4 regions of the Rhodovulum sp. BSW8 genome follow, and region 2 is predicted to be linked to each of the others. Evidence: riboswitches for the same ligand, from Rfam matches in the RefSeq annotation. Region 2 holds a riboswitch; each other region holds the start of a gene.
The links. A riboswitch is a leader RNA that binds a small molecule or an ion and turns the genes downstream of it on or off. The one in region 2 is predicted to bind cobalamin.
Positions count from the first base shown of each region.

Region 1: another riboswitch for cobalamin. It lies ahead of DSD19_RS16215 (cysteine-rich small domain-containing protein); the one in region 2 lies ahead of DSD19_RS18230 (TonB-dependent siderophore receptor).
Region 3: another riboswitch for cobalamin. It lies ahead of DSD19_RS07175 (5-methyltetrahydropteroyltriglutamate--homocysteine S-methyltransferase); the one in region 2 lies ahead of DSD19_RS18230 (TonB-dependent siderophore receptor).
Region 4: another riboswitch for cobalamin. It lies ahead of DSD19_RS06935 (BLUF domain-containing protein); the one in region 2 lies ahead of DSD19_RS18230 (TonB-dependent siderophore receptor).

Region 1 covers NZ_QNVX01000044.1:36,751-41,338, forward strand. Annotated here, with positions in the region: gene DSD19_RS16205 (amino acid ABC transporter ATP-binding protein) at 1-22, shown strand, start outside; gene DSD19_RS16210 (calcium-binding protein) at 50-1,363, opposite strand; gene DSD19_RS16215 (cysteine-rich small domain-containing protein) at 1,624-1,968, opposite strand; cobalamin riboswitch at 2,146-2,343, opposite strand; gene DSD19_RS16220 (succinylglutamate desuccinylase/aspartoacylase family protein) at 2,463-3,506, shown strand; gene DSD19_RS16225 (MATE family efflux transporter) at 3,525-4,588, opposite strand, start outside.
Region 2 covers NZ_QNVX01000050.1:84,374-88,961, reverse strand. Annotated here, with positions in the region: gene DSD19_RS18245 (dynamin family protein) at 1-863, shown strand, start outside; gene DSD19_RS18240 (hypothetical protein) at 1,059-1,436, shown strand; gene DSD19_RS18235 (hypothetical protein) at 1,438-2,304, shown strand; cobalamin riboswitch at 2,301-2,503, shown strand; gene DSD19_RS18230 (TonB-dependent siderophore receptor) at 2,643-4,508, shown strand; gene DSD19_RS18225 (ABC transporter substrate-binding protein) at 4,585-4,588, shown strand, end outside.
Region 3 covers NZ_QNVX01000009.1:87,448-92,035, forward strand. Annotated here, with positions in the region: partial or broken gene DSD19_RS22260 (IS3 family transposase) at 1-46, opposite strand, end outside; partial or broken gene DSD19_RS22265 (transposase) at 98-211, opposite strand; gene DSD19_RS07175 (5-methyltetrahydropteroyltriglutamate--homocysteine S-methyltransferase) at 438-1,574, opposite strand; cobalamin riboswitch at 1,708-1,925, opposite strand; gene nikE (nickel import ATP-binding protein NikE) at 2,130-2,963, opposite strand; gene DSD19_RS07185 (ATP-binding cassette domain-containing protein) at 2,960-3,748, opposite strand; gene nikC (nickel ABC transporter permease subunit NikC) at 3,748-4,588, opposite strand, start outside.
Region 4 covers NZ_QNVX01000009.1:35,264-39,851, forward strand. Annotated here, with positions in the region: gene metE (5-methyltetrahydropteroyltriglutamate--homocysteine S-methyltransferase) at 1-716, shown strand, start outside; gene DSD19_RS06935 (BLUF domain-containing protein) at 768-1,871, opposite strand; cobalamin riboswitch at 1,981-2,188, opposite strand; gene DSD19_RS06940 (isocitrate lyase) at 2,282-3,901, opposite strand; gene aceB (malate synthase A) at 4,049-4,588, opposite strand, start outside.

The sequences.
Region 1 (4,588 bases), on a different contig from region 2:
ACGGAACTCTCTGGATTTCTAGGGGCAGAGGCGCCGGGACGGCGGCGCCTCAGAGGAAGACCATCTGGGTTTCCAGCATGTCGCCAAGGGCGTGGCCGGTCACTCCCAGAAAGAAGAGTCCGTTCTCCTCGCCCAGATCGAGATAGCTGCCGACCGGCGTCGCGGTGATCCGTGCCCCAAGATCGGCGGCATCGAAACGGCCCAACCCGTTGATCCCCTGCTGGATATGCAGCCGGTCGGCGGGGCCGAAATCGGCAATGGTGTCGCCCCCGGAGGCCCCGCGAAACTCGAAGATATCGGCGCCGGGACCGCCGATCAGCAGGTCGCGCCCGGCGCCACCGTTCAGCAGGTCGTCGCCGCGCCCGCCATGGATCCAGTCATTGCCCGCCCCGCCATGGATCTGGTCGTTGCCGCGCCCGAAGTCGTCGATGGCGGCCACGAAATCGTCGCCCGCTCCCAGCATCACCACATCGTCGCCCGCGCCCGGATCGACCCAGTCATTGCCGGACCCGGCCATGATCTGGTCGCTGCCATTGCCGCCGTAAATGACGTCGCGATCGGCCCCGCCGTCGATCGCATCATCGCCGTTTCCCGCCTCGATCCGGTCCTCGCCCGCACCGCCCTCCAGCGTGTCGTCGCCCAGATTGCCGCTGAGCGTGTCGCGCCCGTCGCCGCCGACCAGCCGGTCTTTGCCATTGTCGCCGGTCAGCCGGTCGTCGCCCGCGCCCCCCTCCAGCCGATCGTCGCCGTCCCAGCCGCGCAGCACATCGTTGCCCGCATCGCCGTCAAGCCGGTCATCGCCATAGGAACTCTCCAGCGTGTCGTTGCCCGCGCCCCCGAAAAGCACATCGCCTGCGGCAAGCTTGCCCGCGCGAAACGCGGCCCAGTCGCTGATGCCCGGGTCACGCTGCGACCCGAAGCGGGTATCGAGCACGTCGTCGCCGTCGCCGCCGCTCAGCAGGTTGGACCCGGCCCCGCCGACCAGAAGATCGTTGCCGCCGCCCCCGAACAGAGCATCGTCACCGTCGCCGCCATAAAGCACGTCATCGTCGTCCCCGCCGACCAGGGTGTCGTCGCCTCCCATCCCGCAGATCCGGTCGCGGTCGCCATTGCCGAACAGCGCATCAGCGCCCCAGCCACCGGTGATCGTGTCATCGCCGTCGTTCATCCAGGCAAAGTACGCCGGGAAATAGGCGTTGGGGATCACGTGGAAATTGTTGGGCCCGTCGTAACCCACGCTGAATGCCCCGGTTTCGGCAAGCTGGACGGGCGCCGTGGGCAAGGACCGGCCGATGGCGCGGAATTCGGCCGCAAGCTCGGCCAGAAGATAGGGATGGTCCTTGTCGGATCGGAAATATGCCACGGTCTGCCCTTCGGCCCGGATGTTGCGCGAAAAGGCCCCCGCCCCCGCTGACGACCCGGGCGGCAGATGTCGTCAATAAAGCTTGCCGTTTGATTAAGGCCGCTGCCGCGATGCAGCAAGGAATGCGGCGAATTCTTGAAAACCATGCCCGAAGCGGGTCCTCGCCGCGCCGGAACGATGCCTGAGCCATGTCTCGCCCCCATCCCGACCAGGAATGGGACCGGCGCGGTCAAAGCGGTCCGGGCCGGTCGCCCTCAGCGTCAGTCGGCGGTCCCGTCGCCTTGGGGGCGCGGGCGGCGCATCGGCGGGTCGGTCTGCGGCTTGCCCGACCAGGGCTGCGGATATTCCAGCCAGCGCTGGATGAAGCCCCAGGACTGCCGGTAGCCGTCATGGGGCAAGGTGCAGGCCGAACAGTCCTTGCGGGTCAGCCCGTTGGCATCGGTGTAGACCTGATACGGCCCGGGGCATTCATAGGCGATCAGCGGGCAGTAGCAGAACAGGCAGTTGAACTCGCGCTCGACGCCCGGATGGCAGGGCAGGAACGGGCATTGGGTATTGGTGAAGCCCTTGAAGGCCTCGTTCGAGGTCAGATCCTTGGGTTGCACGGCGCAACTCCTTCCGGTCGGCACCCCTGGCCGGGCCCGCCCCGGGCCGGTCAGGGACAAGGTGAAGGCCGCGCCCCATATCGCAGGCGAACCGCGGCCGCTGGCCCCGAGGGCATCTGCGGGCCGACAGGCAGGGGGCGCATGGCACATGCGCCCGGCCTCCGGACCCGCCGCCCGGGGGCGGTTCGGCGCGCTGGCAGGTCTCCTGGCTTGCGGGTCTCGGCCGATCCGCCCGCCTTCCCGGCCGGGCGGATGCCGGGGCCGGTGGCGGCTCGGGGCGGGGGCTCGCCGCTGACAGTTGCGGGGGCAGCGCCGGACTTGCACCGGCTTCCCTTTTCACTCCCTTGCGGGAGCACCAGAACGCCTCTCATCAATGGGGACCGCGCCCGCCACTGTCAATGCGTCCCCCGGGGGCCCGACGCGCCGTGGCTCTTGCCAGCCCCCCCGGCACGGCGCTATCCCGTGACGATGAGGTCCCTTTCCCCAGACGCCAGATGACCCCGCGAGAGGGCTTCACGCTCGGCTGCGCAACCGTTCTGCCTGGCACCCGCCGCACGGTGGACCTGCCCGTGTCGGTGCTTTCGGACCACACCCCCGTCACCATGTCGGCCCATGTCGTGCATGGCCGCCGCCCCGGCCCCGCGATGTTCGTGACCGCGGGCGTGCATGGCGACGAGGTGATCGGGGTCGAGATCGTCCGGCGGCTGCTGAGCCTGCCCGCGCTTGGCGCGCTGCGCGGCACGCTGATCGCCATTCCCATCGTCAACGCCTTCGGCTTTCTCAACCTGTCGCGATACCTGCCCGACCGGCGCGACCTCAACCGCTGCTTTCCCGGGTCGTCGGGCGGCTCGATGGCCTCGCGGCTGGCGCATCTTCTGGTCGACGAGGTGGTCGCGCGCTGCGAAATCGGCATCGACCTGCATTCGGCCGCGGTCCATCGCACGAACCTGCCGCAGGTCCGCGTGGTGCCGGACGATCCCGAGCTGGCCCGGCTGGCGCGGGTCTTCGCCGCGCCGGTGGTGCTGACCTCCGAGGCACGGCATGGCTCGCTGCGCGAGACGGCAGCGCGGATGGGCGTGCAGATGCTGCTGTACGAAGGCGGCGAGGGGCTGCGCTTCGACGAGGTGGCGGTCAGGGCCGGGCTGTCGGGCGTGCTGCGGGTGATGTTCGACCGGGGCATGATCCCGGCAAAGGGCGTGCCGAAGGCGCGGCGCGCGCCGCTCGACTGCCGGGTGTCGCGCTGGCTCAGGGCGCCGCAGGGCGGGCTCTTGCGCACCTACCGGTCCGAAGGGGACGTCGTCGAGGCGGGCGATCTGCTGGCGATGGTCTCGGACCCGTTCGGCGAGATCGAGGCCGAGATCCGCGCCTCGGAACCCGGCATCATCGTCGGCCGCGCCATCCTGCCGGTGGTGAACGAGGGCAACGCGGTCTTTCATCTGGCCGCGATCGCGGCCGCCGACCGGGCCGAGGACCGGATCGGCACCTGGGCCAGCGAGGTCGCGGCCGAACCGCTGTTTGACGAGGACGAAATCCTCTAGCCCGAGGGCATCGGGCCGTCAGGCCGCCTGGCGGCGGCGGACCACCGCCTCGAGCGCCGGATAGCGCAGCCCCAGCGTGACGCCGCGCGCGACATAGGACAGCAAAAGCGCCAGCCAGAGCCCGTGATTGCCGAAAAGCGGCAACAGCAGGGCCACGGCGGCGGCATAGATCGCGGCCGAGATCACCATCATGTTGCGCATGTCCGCGGTCCGGGTGGCGCCGATGAAGATGCCGTCAAGCATCCAGGCGCCGATGCCCGCGACCGGGACGGCCACCATGTAGGGCAGGAACACCCGCGCCTCGGCCCGCACCTCGGGCGCGGTGGTCATCAGATCCACCAGGACCCCGCCCCATCCGGCGAAGACCGCGGCCAGAACCACGACCGACAGCAGGCCCCAGAGGCTGGTCAGCACCGCGCTCCGGCGCAGCGCCAGCACAGATCCCGCGCCCATCGCCTGACCGACCAGCGATTCGGCGGCAAAGGCGAACCCGTCCAGCGCATAGGAGGTGATGTTCAGAAACTGCAGCAGCACCTGATTGGCCGCCAGCGACACGTCGCCGAAGCCCGCCCCGAGGAAGAGGAAGGACAGCACGATCCCCTGCAGCAGCAGCGACCGGATCAGGATGTCGCTATTCACCCCGGCGATATGGCGCAGCCGCACCCGGTCGAACACCCGCGCCCAGTCCCGCCAGGCGGTGCCGCGAAACGCGTCGCGGCAGAACCAGAGCCCCAGCGCCAGGCCAGACCATTCGGCCAGGAAGGTGGCCAGCGCCACCCCCGGCACTCCCCAGCCCAGCGCCAGCACGAAAAGCAGGTCGAGCCCGACATTGAGCCCGTTCATCCAGAGCTGGATCGCCAGAACCGCGCGGGTGCGCTCCTGCCCGATCAGCCAGCCGTTGATGCCGTAAAGCGCGATGGTGGCCGGGGCCGACCAGATCCGGATCGCCATGTACTGGCGCGCCATGTGCTCGACCTCGGCGCTGGCGGGGGCAAGGCCCAGCGCGGCGGCGATCAGCGGCATCTGCAAGGCCATCAGGGCAAGCCCCGCGACCAGCCCGATCATCAGCGCGCGCGACAGCA
Region 2 (4,588 bases):
CCATCGCCGCACACCCGGAACTTGCAGATCTGCCCCCCGGGGCACGGCCCTGCCTCGCGCTGATGGGCGAATTCAGCGCGGGCAAAAGCACGCTGATCCATCTGTTGATCGGCCAGTCGCCGCTGCCGGTGAAGGTAACCGCGACCCAGCTGCCGCCGGTACGCCTCTCCTACGGTTCCGCCCCCGCCTGGCGCGAGGATCGCTTCGGCCGCATCGAACCCGTCGAGATGGCCGACCTTCCCCGACTTTCCCCCGCCGAGACCCGGCTGATCCAGATCCATGCCGAAGCCGAGATCCTCAAGCTTTGCGACCTGATCGACATGCCCGGCATCTCGGACCCGAACATGGGCTCGGAGGTCTGGGAAAGCGCCATCAGCCTTGCCGACGGGGTGATCTGGTGCAGCCATGCGACCCAGGCCTGGCGCCAGTCCGAAGCCGCCGTCTGGGACATGTTCGCCGACCGGCTGGGCGAAACAAGCCTGCTGCTGCTGACCCGGTTCGACAAGCTGGTGACCGACCGCGACCGCACCCGGGTGTTGCGCCGGGTGCGGCGCGAAACCGAGGGGCTTTTTGCCGATGTCTGCCCGATCGCCCTGACCGATGCGCTGGACGCGCAGGACGATCCGGCGCGCTGGGCTGCCAGCGGCGCCGGGGAGTTTGGCCGCGCGCTGCTGCAGGTGCTGCGGCGGCTGGGCGCGACGGCAAACGATCACGAGGCGCCGGTTGTGCTGGACCCCGACTGGCGCGTCGGCGGGGCGGGCATGCCCGTGCGTCCGCGGCGGGTGCAGATCGACGAAAGCCGCAGCCGAAGCCCGCGGCCGGTGCGCGCGCAAAGACCGGGCGCCAGCCCGCCTGCGGCCTGACGGCGCACGGCCCGGTCCATCGCCCGGTCCATCACCTGGCGCGGCGCGCGGCCCAGTTCCGTTGCGCCCCGTCGCCCACGCCCCCGGCCCGTGCGCTATTGCCAGTGGCCGCCGCCGGAAATTCGGATAAACTCGGGCACGATGCCGTTGACGGTCACCATTCAGGCGCTCCGACGGGCGATTCCCGATTGCCGGGTGATCGCATTCGTTGACCTGTCGGCGCGGCTGGTGCTGCGGGCCGAGGCCGAGCATTCTCAGCCCCAGGAATTCTACGATGCGCTTTGTCTGCGCGGAGCGCTGCTTCTGGGCGGGCAGGCCGCCGCCGCCTCGACCGAAGTGTTCGGGACCGATCAGGCGCCCCCCGAGGCGGTGCTGCTGCACGAGGGCCGGTTCGAGCTTTTCGTGCGGGCGCCGCGCGACCCGGACGAGGCACTTTGCGCGGTGATCGGAGGCGAGGCCGATATCGCGGCCGCGCTTGCCGCCATGCGCGCCACAATGGCCGAAATCGTCGAGATCGTCGATGCCGCGCCCCCGGCCGCTGCGGCCGGCGGGTCGCAGGACCGGGGCCGCTGAGATGGCCGGGCTCGAGCGTCTCAACGCCGCGCTGGCCAAGCTGAGGGGCGCCGAGGCCGCCGCCGAACGCACGGTGCCCGGGGGCGTGGACGGGATCGTCGAGGTGCTGCTGACCGAGATTTCGGAAACGATCCTGCCGCGCGAAATGACCATCGGCGACGGGGCCGGTCAGGAAATCCGGCTGCTGGCGGCCCGCCGCCGCCTGTTGCGGGTGGGCCGCACGGGGCCGGTCACAGCGGACGCGGCGCCGATCCCGGCCGAGCCGCCAGAGGCCACCGGCGATCCCGCCGAGCCCCTGATCGCCGCCTTTCACGGCCGGGTCCGCCCCTTCGTCGCCAAGGCGGCCGAGCTGTCGGTCGCCGCGAGCCGCCCTCCCTACCGGGTCGATCCGACCGAAGCCGGCTGTTCGGTCGAGGCTCTGCGCGCGGCCGCAGACCGCGGCTGGACCGCGCCTGCGGCCAGCGCCCCCGCACCCGAGCCCCTCCCGGACCAGGCCGGAGAGACCGCCACGCCGCCGCCCGATCCGGTCGGCACCTGTCTCGCCCGGGCGACGGCCGGGCTGCGGCTGCGCGAGGGCCAGATTGTCGCGATGCAGGGCGATGCCGAATTTGCCCACCGGCTGACCGGGTTCACCGGGCTCGGGCTCGGCGCGATGACCAAAGCCGCCGGAGACGGCCCCGGGACCACCTGCGCGATCCTGCGCGCGCCCGCGCCGTCGAACCTTCTGCTGGTGCGTGTCGCCCACGGCCGGGACGCCGCGCTTTTTCTGAGCCCCAGCGAAGAGCTTCCCGCGATCCTCGCCCTCTGCCGCGCGACCGGACCGGCCGCAAGGAGCGCGCCGCTTGACAGGGCCGGGAGCCCGGATTAACCGAAACTTGTCTTGGTTCGCCCGGAAACGGGCGATGAAAAGGGAACGCGGTGCGGCCTTCATGGGGTCAATTCCGCGGCTGCCCCCGCAACTGTAAGCGGCGAGCGCGGCTGATCGTGCCACTGGGGGTCCTCCCCGGGAAGGCCAGCCAAGCGAGGACCCGCAAGCCAGGAGACCTGCCAGGGCGATCACCTAGCCTGACCGCGGGGCGCGGCGCAGGCGGCGGACCATCCGCAGTGGTGACGCATCACCGTCTGCGGAAGGCATGTCTTTCCAAGGACCCCATGACAGGACGGACCGCCCGCCGCGGCGGTTCCCGAGACCGGAACGGAACCGACATGACAAGACCCACCCTTTGCCTCGGGCTCGGCCTCGCCGCGCTGAGCCCCCTGCCCGCCCTGGCGCAGGAGGTGCAGTCCAGCCTGATGCTGGACGAGATCACTGCCAGCGCCAGCCTCACGCCCATCGCCACCAACCGGACCGGTGCGACGGTCGAGACCCTCGAGAGCGGCGAGATTGCAGCGGGCGGACAGAATCTGGGCCAGACGCTTGCCACCCTGCCGGGCGTGTCGATCACCCAGAATGGCGGGCTCGGGCAGACCGCCACGCTTCGGATTCGCGGGCTTGGAAACGGCTATATCGCGACCCGGATCGACGGAATGGACTTTGCCGACCCGTCGGGCACCCCTGCCGCGCTCGACTTCGGCACCCTGACCGCCGGCCTGCCCTCCAGGATCGAAGTGCTGAAGGGCTCGCAATCCGCGCTTTTCGGGGCAAATGCCATCGCGGGCGTTGTCGACATCACCACCTGGAGACCGGAGAAACTGGGCTTTTCGGGGAGGGCGACGGTCGAAACCGGCACCTATGGCAGCTACTCTGCCGGTCTGAGCCTTGGCCAGAAGACCGAACGCGGCGAAGTGTCGGCCACGATCTCGCATGTCGAAACCGACGGCTTCTCGACCCTGTCGGGCAATAACGAAGCGGACGGCTTCGACGAGGATTCGGTCTCGCTCAATGCCGCCTACGATCTGACCGACACCCTTCGGCTGGGCTTCTCGGGATTCTATTCCGACGGAAACTCGGACTATGACAGCGACGCGACCGACACGAACCCGATCACCCGATCGGAGGCGACGCGGAAAGGCCTGCGCGCCTTCGCCCAATTCGCGATCGGGACGGTCGACAACGAACTGTCGCTGGCGCGCACGCAGACCGAGCGCAGCTACCGTTCGAGTTTCGGGACGTCCTCCTATGATGGCACCAGCCGCGCCGCCAGCTATCTCGGGACGGCCTCTCTGGCGGCCGGGACCGACCTCTCCTTCGGCGCCGACTGGAAACAGGACGAGGCCACGCTTGACGGCGAGACCTATTCGGTCATCAACCGCGCGCTCTTTGCAGAGCTTCGCCAGGCCGCGACCGACGACATCGATCTGTCGCTTTCGCTGCGCTACGATAATTATTCCAGCTTTGACGATCAGGTGACCGGCCGCGCCGCGCTGGCCTGGCGGCTCCAGCCCGACCTGATCTTCCGCACCTCTCTGGGCACCGGCTATCGCGTCCCCGCGCTTTACGAACTTTACGGCACCATTACCGGCGACACGGTCGGCAACCCGGACCTCAACCCCGAAACCAGCACCAGCTTCGACATCGGGCTTGAAAAGCGCCTGTCGGGCGACGGGTTCCTGAAGGCCACCGCCTTCTTTGCGGAAATCGATGACAAGATCGACTATGGCGCAGCCGACCCCGCCATCTGCAGCTATGCTTGGGGCTGCTACCGCCAGCTCGACGGAACCACCCGCAGCCAGGGCCTGGAACTGTCCGGCCGCCACGAGATGACCTCCGCCATCGCGCTTTACGGCAGCTACACCTATACCGACGTCCGCTGGAAGGGCGAGCGGCTCGACCGCGTGCCGCTCCACGATCTTCTGCTGGGCGTCAGCAGCGAGGTGACGCCGCGGCTCACGGCCGATGTCTCCTACCAGTATCTGGCCGGACGCCTCGACCCTTACGGCTCTCTGCCCGATGCCGGGCTTGCCGCGGCCCAGATCACCTACGCGCTGGACAACGGCACCGAGGCCTATGCAAGGGTCGAAAACCTCTTCGACGAGGAGTTCTACTCGGCCGTCGCCTATGGCTATGGCGGCGCCTATCACTACAACACCACGGGCCGGGCGCTCTATGTGGGGCTGCGTGCCTCCTTCTAGCGCGATCGGTCTCGCCGCGGCCCTGGCCCTTGCCGGGGCCGCGGTGCTTGCCGACCCGCCCGCGCGGGTCGTATCGATGA
Region 3 (4,588 bases), on a different contig from region 2:
ACATCCCGATGTCGTCGAACACGTCCCGCCGCGCCTCCTGGCGGGTCTCTGCCCCTGCCGATGACGCCTTCGCGAACGTCCTCTTCCAGGCGCAGGGCGAATACGGGCTGCCCCCGGGACGCTCGGACACGTCCCTGACCGGGCAGCCCCGCTCGGTGATCTGCGCGACCGCGTCCCGCTTGAACGCATCGCTGAACCTGCTGCTGCCCATCCTGGCCTCCTGGCCTCCTTGCCTCAAAATCAGCGAAGAAGACGCCAACGACACACGGGGCTATTCAACCGGAATCCGCCACGCCCCTTGGTGAGGGGCGAGACGATGGCGGCGGTCAGTGGAGGGGGCGCGGCACGAAATGCGCGAGCTTCAGTATGTCGGCCATGGCCGGAAAGGCCACGACGAAGGCCGCAGCTGCCAGAACGAAACGGAAGATGTTCATGGCTCAGTCTTCGCCCCAAATGGCATGGGCGGTCTCGACCACCAGTTCCAGTTTCCGTTTCTGGTCATCCTCGGTGATCGTGTTGCCATGCTCGGTCGAGGCAAAGCCGCATTGCGGCGCGATGCCCAGTTGATCGATGTCGACATATTTCGACGCTTCGTCGTATTTGCGGCGCAGCCAGTCCGGCGTTTCCAGTTCACCCGTCTTGGTGGTGATGAACCCGGGCATCACGCGCTTGTTGCCCTTGGGCAGCTTGGCCAAGGGCTCAAGCCCGCCCGCGCGCTCCGTGTCGTATTCCATCAGGTACACATCGACGGATGTCTGGTTGAAAATCGCATCGGCGGCATAGTGATACCCGCCCTCGGCCACATGCGAGGACCGGAAGTTGCCGCGGCACATGTGCATGCCGATCAGCAGATCGGCGGGGCGGTCCTTGATTGCCTCTTCCAGCATCCAAGCGTATTTGAGAACCAGTTCTTCGGGATCCTGTCCCATTGCCCGCCGCTCTTCGCGTTGTTTCGGATCTCCGAGATAGGCAAAGAAGATGTCGTCAAGCTGCAGATAGCGGCAGCCCGCATCGTAGAACGCCTGGACCGCCTTCCGGTAGGTCGCGGCGATGTCGTGGAACATCAGTTCCTGATCCAGATAGGGTTTGTGCTCGATGTTCTCGGGCACCATGCGGAAATGACATGCAGACGGACCGGGGATCGAGATTTTCGCGATGCCTTCGCCCGGCTTCACGAGGTCCTGCACGAAGGTGTAATGCTGAAGCATCGGATGATCCGCGGGGAAATCCAGCGGCCCGGTCAGATGCGCCTCGATGGGCGGGGTCTTGTGATCGGTCTTGAACGGCAGGCTGCGGTTCGAGGGCTTCATGTCCAGCCCGGTCAGCATGCCCATGAAATCGTAGTGCCAGAACTGGCGGCGGGCCTCGCCATCGGTGAAGACCTTGAGGCCGGCGTCCTTTTGAAGCTTGACGAGGCCACGAATGCCCTCGTCTTCGGCTGCGCGAAGCTCCTCGGGCGGCGCCGCGGAGGCGCGCAATTTCCGGACCGCAAGCGGACGCAGCAGCGAGCCGACGTGATCGGCGCGATAGGTGACGCGGCGGGATGTGCAGGATGTCTGGCTGTCTTTCGCCATCGGGGTATGCCTTTTGGACGGCTTGCGGCAGGCACCGCAACCCGGAGTGAATTGACGCCGCATTTGCAAAAGCAAAGGACGCACGGAAGTCACCATGACGGAAGAGCCGCGCCCGATACGCACCCCGCGATCGGAACAGGTGAGCGGTTCAGGCAGGTCTCCTGACTATGCGGATCTTCGCCAGCGCCAGCCTTCCCGGCACGGTGTCGCGCCAGTGGCATCTCGGGCAGGCCATCCGCTTACAGTTGCGGGGGCAGTTCCGGATTTGGCCGACCTTGTCACAAGGCTCGCGCCGCACCGTATTCCCTATTCTCCGCAGTTTCCTGCGGCACCTGAACAGCCGCGAAGGTGCTGTTTGGGACAGGGACTGTCAAGACGCATCAGAATGCAATTCTCTCATACAGGTTATGAAATTTCGAGAGAGTTCGAAGGCTTGACGCAAGGTGCCGGGCGTCGGGGCTGCGATTTGGCGAGGCGAAGCGCCGCCGGGCGAGGGACCGGTTGCCGTCGCGCAACGGCCAGGCCGGGTAACGCCCCCCGGACCTGGTCCGTTTTTCAGCCGACGTTGACATCCTCGAGGCCTGCGCCCGCATGCATGCCTTTGGCCTTCGGCAAGGCGGGAAGGATAGCGTCCTGCAGCGCTCGGCCGGCACGGCTCTGCAACTGAAGGCGCCGGTCGACAGGACCGGTTTCGAGGATGCGCCCCGCATCCATCACGGCGACGCGCTCGCACAGGAGCCGCACCAGCCGCAGATCATGTGTGATGAACACCAGCGCCATGCCGCGCTGGGTCCGCAATGACCGGATCAGGTCGATGATCTGTCCTTGCAGAAGGATGTCGAGGTTCGAGACGGCCTCGTCCAGCACCAGCAGCGCCGGATCGGTCGCCAGCGCGCGGGCAATGCAGACGCGCTGCAACTGCCCGCCGGAAACCTGCGAGGGGTGTTTGCGAGCGTCTTCGGGGCAAAGCCCCACAGAGGCAAGCAGCTCGGCGACCCTGGCGGTGCGAGCCCGCTTGTCCAGCGCTGTCAGATGCCGCAGCGGCTCGGCGACGATATCGCCGAGGCGGAACCTTGGGTTCGCCGCCCCGATCGAGTCCTGAAACACCATCTGTACCGATGCCCGGAAGTTCCGGGTGCCTGCCGCATCCAGATGCTGGAGATCCTGGCCCCGGAACGACACGCGTCCCGCGCTTGGTTTTTCAAGCCCCATAAGCAGCCGCATCAAGGTGCTTTTGCCCGAGCCGGACCGGCCCAGCACGGCAAGGCTTTCGCCAGGCGCGACGGCAATGGAAACGCCGCCGAGCACCTCGCGCGGCGCCTGGGCGCGGATCAGCGATCGGCGGGTGTAGCTTTTGCACAGGCCCTCGGCGGACAGAAGCGCAGTCATGCCGGTTCCATCTCGTAGAGTTTCAGATGGGCCGCAACCAGGTTCCGTGTGGCAGGATGGCGGGGCGCCATGAAGATCCGGTCGACCGGGGCGGTCTCGACGATTTCTCCGGCGTCCATGACTGCGACGCGATGGGCCAGCCGTGCGACCACGCCCATGTCGTGGGTCACGATCAGCACCCCAAGTCCGTGCCGTTGCGAAAGGCTGTCCAGCAGGTCCAGGATTCGGGCCTGCACCACCAGATCGAGATCCGTGGTCGGCTCGTCGGCAAAGAGAAACGGGGCCCCCGAAAGAAGCGCCAGAGCGATCATCGCGCGCTGCAGCATACCGCCGCTCATCTCGAACGGATAGAGCGTCGCGACCTGCGCGGGATCGTCGAGCCCGACTTCGGCAAAGGCGTCCAGGATGGCGCGCCGATGCTGTGAGGGGTCGACTCCGGCCACCCTCAAGACCTCGCGCGCGTGATCGGCCATGCTGCGGACCGGGTTGAAGGCCGAGCGCGGATTCTGCAGCACCGAGGCCACGATCCGCCCGCGAAGCGCCTGCGGCGGGAGCGTCTGCCCGTCGATCAGCACCCGCCCGCCGGTGCAGCTCACGCTTTGGGGCAGCACCCCAAGCGTTGCGGCACAGGTCATCGATTTGCCCGAACCAGAGCCGCCGACCAGCGCCAGAACTTCGCCCGTCCGAAGCGTCAGGCTTACGGCGCGCACCAGGCAGTGGCTGTTTGGCCCGTGCTGCCAGGCCACCGAAAGATCCTCGATCGTCAGGGTCTCGGCTTTGCGCATCAGTGGTCATGCCCGAACTGGTGGTGGGGGTCGAGACGGTCGCGCAGCGCGTCGCCGAGGATGTTCGAGGCCATCACCGCCATCAACAGGCACAGCCCCGGCAGCACGATCAGCATTGGCTGCGAAAACACGAACTGTCGCCCGTCGGCGATCATCACGCCCCATTCCGCGGTGGGCGTTTCGACCCCGAGGCCCAGGAAGGACAGGCCCGAGACATGCAGCATCATGTGCCCGACATCGAGACTGGCCAGCACGAGGATCTGCGCCGCGATCGCGGGTAACAGGTGATCGATAAAGACCCGGATCCGTCCCGCTCCGGACAGCCGTGCCGCCAGGACGAAATCGGCATTGCGCAGGGTCAGCACCACCGCGCGCACGATCCGCGCATAGAAGGGGAAATGCGACACGGCGATGGCCACCACCACATTCGCAAGGCCGGTGCCGAGGGCTCCGATCAGAAAGAGCGCCAGCACCACCGTCGGGAAGGTCATCATGCCGTCGCAGATCCGCATCAGCGCCTGATCCACCCGGCCGCCGAGATAGCCGGCGGCCGCCCCGACCGGTACCGCGATGGCCAGAATGCCAAGCAGGCTCATCAGGACCGAGCCGAGCGACATCCGCGTGCCATGCATCAGCCGGGAGAACAGGTCGCGCCCCAGATGGTCGGTCCCCAGCCAATGCCGGGCCGAAGGTCCCTGCAGCCGGTCGGCAAGCGAGATGAGGTTCGGGTCGTGCGGCGCGAGCCAGGGCGCGAAAAGCGCCGCCGAGAGCAGGACCGCCACCAGGGCAAGGGCGAAGATCAGCGGCAGATGCGACAGCCGCATCGGCGGCAGGCGGGGC
Region 4 (4,588 bases), on a different contig from region 2:
TGATCTATGGCGACGTGTCGCGGCCCGCGCCGATGACGGTGGACTGGTCCGCCTTTGCCCAGTCGCTGACGAAACGGCCGATGAAGGGCATGTTGACGGGGCCGGTGACGATCCTGCAATGGTCCTTCGTGCGCGACGACCAGCCGCGCGAGAGGACCTGCCGCCAGATTGCCCTGGCGATCCGCGACGAGGTCTGCGACCTTGAGGCGGCGGGGCTGCCCGCGATCCAGATCGACGAACCGGCCCTGCGCGAGGGGCTGCCGCTGCGCCGTGCGGACTGGGCCGGTTACCTGGCCTGGGCCATCGACGCCTTCCGGCTGACCGCCTCGGGGGTGCGCAACGACACCCAGATCCACACCCATATGTGCTATTCCGAGTTCAACGACATCATCGAGCATATCGCCCGGATGGATGCCGACGTGATCTCGATCGAGGCGTCGCGGTCCGACATGGAGCTTCTGCAGGTCTTCGGCGATTTCGACTACCCGAACGAGATCGGTCCGGGGATCTGGGACATTCACAGCCCTCGCATCCCGTCCGAGGCGGAGATGACCGCGCTGCTGGCGAAGGCCACGAAGGCGATCCCGGCCGAGCGCCTTTGGGTGAACCCGGATTGCGGTCTGAAGACCCGCGCCTGGCCCGAGGTCAGGGCCTCTCTTGCCAATCTTGTCGCCGCCGCGAAAGGGGTGCGGCAGGGGGCGCTTGCCGCCGAATGACCAAAGACCGGCGGCGCGGTCCCAAGCGGGCCGCGCCGTCCCGCATTCGGGTCAGCGCGCCAGCGCGGCCACCGGGTCCGCGGCCAGTGCCGACAACGCCGGCCAGTCTATGGGCTTTCCCGCGACCGGATGCCCGCCCTGAGAGTGAAAGGCCAGCCGGTCCGGCCATTCCGACAGCGGGCCGGCCGACCGGCCGCCAATCAGGATCGTCCGCCCCGGATAGTCCGCGCGCAGCCAGTCCGCCATCGCGGCGGCCCGTTTCGCGTCCCGGCTGTCGATCCCGACCCGTCCGCCATAAATGATGATGGGGCAATTGCCGGTTCCCCTCAGGCTGGATCTGAGACTCGTCACGCGCGCCCAGGCGATCAAGCGCACCGAATACCCCGCCGACCGAAGAAGATCGGTCTTCATGAGGGCGCCGGTCAGTTCCGAACACCGGTCGGGCGCCAGAACGACGGCCGAGGCGCGCGCCTCGCGTGGGTCGGCCGGTCGGCCCGCGAGCAGCATGAGCCGGTTCAGCCGGACGGTCGCCAGCGTGACTTCGAACCCGGAATAGCGACTGTCCATCCAGCCCTGCCCCAGAGTCCGGCAGACCTCGTCCACCAGGCCTGCGCGGGCGCGGGGACAGCCCAGAAACCGCTCCGGGATGGGCGGAAGGCTCTCTTCGGGCGACCGTGCCAGATGCGCCGCCAGACCCTGCGCCGTGCAGATCCCCTCGGGGTCCCGGTCGGCCCAGTGCCGGACCGCGGCGCCGTCGAAGACCCGTGCGGCCGCCCCCCTGTCCGGCGATACGGCCAGCGGCACCACGCTGCCGGCCCTTTCCCCGGCATCCAGGAATTGCATGGACCAGTCGGGAAAACGCCGCGCGTCGATCCAGCCGGCACTGAGAACACTCACGCCCTGATGGCGCGGGTCGCGCTGGATCGCCCCCATCACGGCACAGACCGCCGCTGCCGGACCTTCGAGCCATTGCAGGACCTGTCCCTGCCCGAAAAGCAGGACCCCCGTGATCCGGCTTTGCCGGTTTCGCGCCGCCGCCTGCTCGGCGATGGCCTGAAGGTCCGGCAGCCGCAGATCGTCCCGGGTCCGGCTTGCATAGGCAATTCGGAACAGCCGGCCTTCGGCGTCAGTCCGTTGAAGCTCGTCTTTCCGCACCCACGTCTTCTCCGCTCGGGGCGGGAGGGGCCGCGGCCGGGTGCGGAAACCCAGGCGGCGCGCGGCGCATCCCGGTCCCTTGCCCGTGTCCTCCGGGGCACCCCGCCCGTGTCAACACCAAGCAGATGGCAGGTCTCCTGGCTCGTGGGTCTCTGCGCTTCCGGGCCTTCCCAGGCGTCTCGCCCAGTGGCATGTCCGGAGCCGCTCGCCACATACAGTTGCGGGGGCAGCCGCGGCCTTGGGGTCGCCCCCGCTACCGCATTCCCTTTTCAGCCGCGCCTGTGAAAGACGCGGACACCATCTGGCGCCATGGTAGTTGCAAGGGCTGCCCCGTGTCGACGGAAACCTGTCTCTGCGACAACACGTTCGGCCGGACCCCAGGGGCCCGGCCGCCGGGTTTCAACGCGGGTCTATTCGGCCGCGAACTGGTTCATGGTATTGGCCGAGCCGCCCGCCTTCAGGGCACGCTCGCCGCCGACCATTTCCTTGAACGTGTCGCCAAGGTCGGACCCCACCTCGTGCTGGTGCTTGACCGCCGAGATGCCGCGCCGGATCTCTTCGCGCTGCACGGTCGCCACATAGGCCAGCATCTTGTCCTCGCCGAAATAGCCGCGGGAAAGTTCGTCCATGGACTTCGCGGTCAGGTGGAAGGTCGGCAGGGTGATGAGGTTGTGGAACACCCCCGCCCGGGTCGAGATGTCGGTCTGGAAGGCCTTCAGCCGGGCATCGGCCTCGCGTCCCAGATCGGTCTCGTCATAGTCGGGCTTCATCAGCTCGTTGCCATTTGGATAGCTGTCTTCGGAGATCGTGCCCTCGGCCAGCCATTGCGCGCGGACCTGCTTGCGCAGGTTCAGGGTCCAGTTGAAGGAGGGCGAGTTGTTGTAGGTCAGCTTGGCATTCGGCACGGCCTGACGGATCTCGTTCACCATCGAGGCGATCTCGTCCACGTTGGGGGTGTCGGTCTCGATCCACAACAGATCGGCGCCGCCCTGGGTCAGCGAGGCGATGCAATCCTCGACCACCCGCGCCCGGCCGGTGCCCTCCTGGAAGGGGAAAAGCCCGTTCGGCAGCCGCGCGGGGCGCACGAATTCGCCATCGCGGAAAAGCGCCAGCTCGCCCTCGCGGATCGGGTTCTCCTCGGTGATCGGCTCGGTCTTCAGCCACTTGATATAGTCGGCGGCCAGATCGCCCGGCTGCTGGCTGACCGGCACCTTCTGGGTGAGGCCCGCGCCAAGGCTGTCGGTCCGGGCCACGATCACGCCATCGTCGACGCCAAGCTCCTCGAAGGCCAGACGGCAGGCGCGCAGCTTCTCGATGAAATCCTCGCGCGGGACCGTGACCTTGCCATCCTGGTGGCCGCATTGCTTGGCGTCGGAGACCTGGTTCTCGATCTGCAGGCAGCAGGCGCCCGCCTTGATCAGTTCCTTGGCCAGCAGATAGGTCGCGTGTTCGTTGCCGAAGCCCGCATCGATGTCGGCGATGATGGGCACGACATGGGATTCGAAAGTGTCGATGGCTTCGATCGCGGCCGTTTCGGCGGCAGCATCGCCCGCGGCACGCGCGGCCTTGAGATCCTTGAACAGATCGTTCAACGCCACCTCGTCGGCCTGGCGCAGCGAGGTATAGATCTCCTGGATCAGGTCCGCGACGGCGGTCTTTTCATGCATCGACTGGTCGGGCAGGTGGCCCCAACGGTTCCTCAGCCCCGCGACCATCCAGCCCGACAGATAGACATAGACGCCCTTGGCCGACCCGCGCAGCCGCTTGACCGACTTGATCATCTGCTGGGCATGGAAGCCCGACCAGCAACCCAGAGACTGGGTCGATTTCGAGGGGTCGGCGTCATAGGCCGCCATGTCCGCGCGCATCACGGTCGCCATCTCGCGAGCGATGTCGAGATGGGTGTCGAAGCTGTTTTGCAGCTTCAGTTGCACGATGTCATCGACCGAGACCCCACTCGACGAACGACCGGAGGGGTAGCGGGACAGGACCTCTGCACGGAGCTCCGAATAGGTCTTTCTCTTGGTCATGATTCTTCCTTTCGACGTGATCGGTGTTCGGATTTCGGGGAGCGCGTTGCAGCGGGGCCGCAGCGACAGGGGCAGGGGCAGGGGCGGGGGAGGGGCAGTCCTCGGGCAAGGGCCCGCCAAACGGGGAGAGGATACGGATCGGGTCCATCAGTCGAGCGCATTCAGAACGGCATAAGCCGGGGTGGTGATGAAGTCGGGCAGGGTGTCGGCGGTCGCGGCGTCCTGGAAAAGCCGCGCCGCCGAGGCATAGTGGCCGCGGTGAAACCCGGTCGGGCCCAGCCGGTCGAGGATCGCGGCAATTTCTTGCTGCACCAAAGCGCCCAACCAGTCGGCATCCAGCTTGCGGTCCCCGCCTGCGGTCAACGCCACGCGCGCGCCATGCCGGATCCATTGCCAGATCTGGGCGCGGCTGATCTCGGCGGTCGCGGCATCTTCCATCAGGTTCATGATCGGCACCGCGCCCCGGCCCGACAGCCATTGCGCCAGGTATTCGATGGCGACCGAGACATTGGCGCGCACGCCCGCTTCGGTGATCTGGCCCTTGTGCGGAACCAGCAGCATCTCGGGCGCGATACGGTGTTCCTGACGCGGCTTGCGGATCTGGTTCGGCCCCGGCATCTCGGCGTCGAAGACCTGCATCGCCACCTGCACCAGATCGGGATGCGCGACCCAGGTGCCGTCATGGCC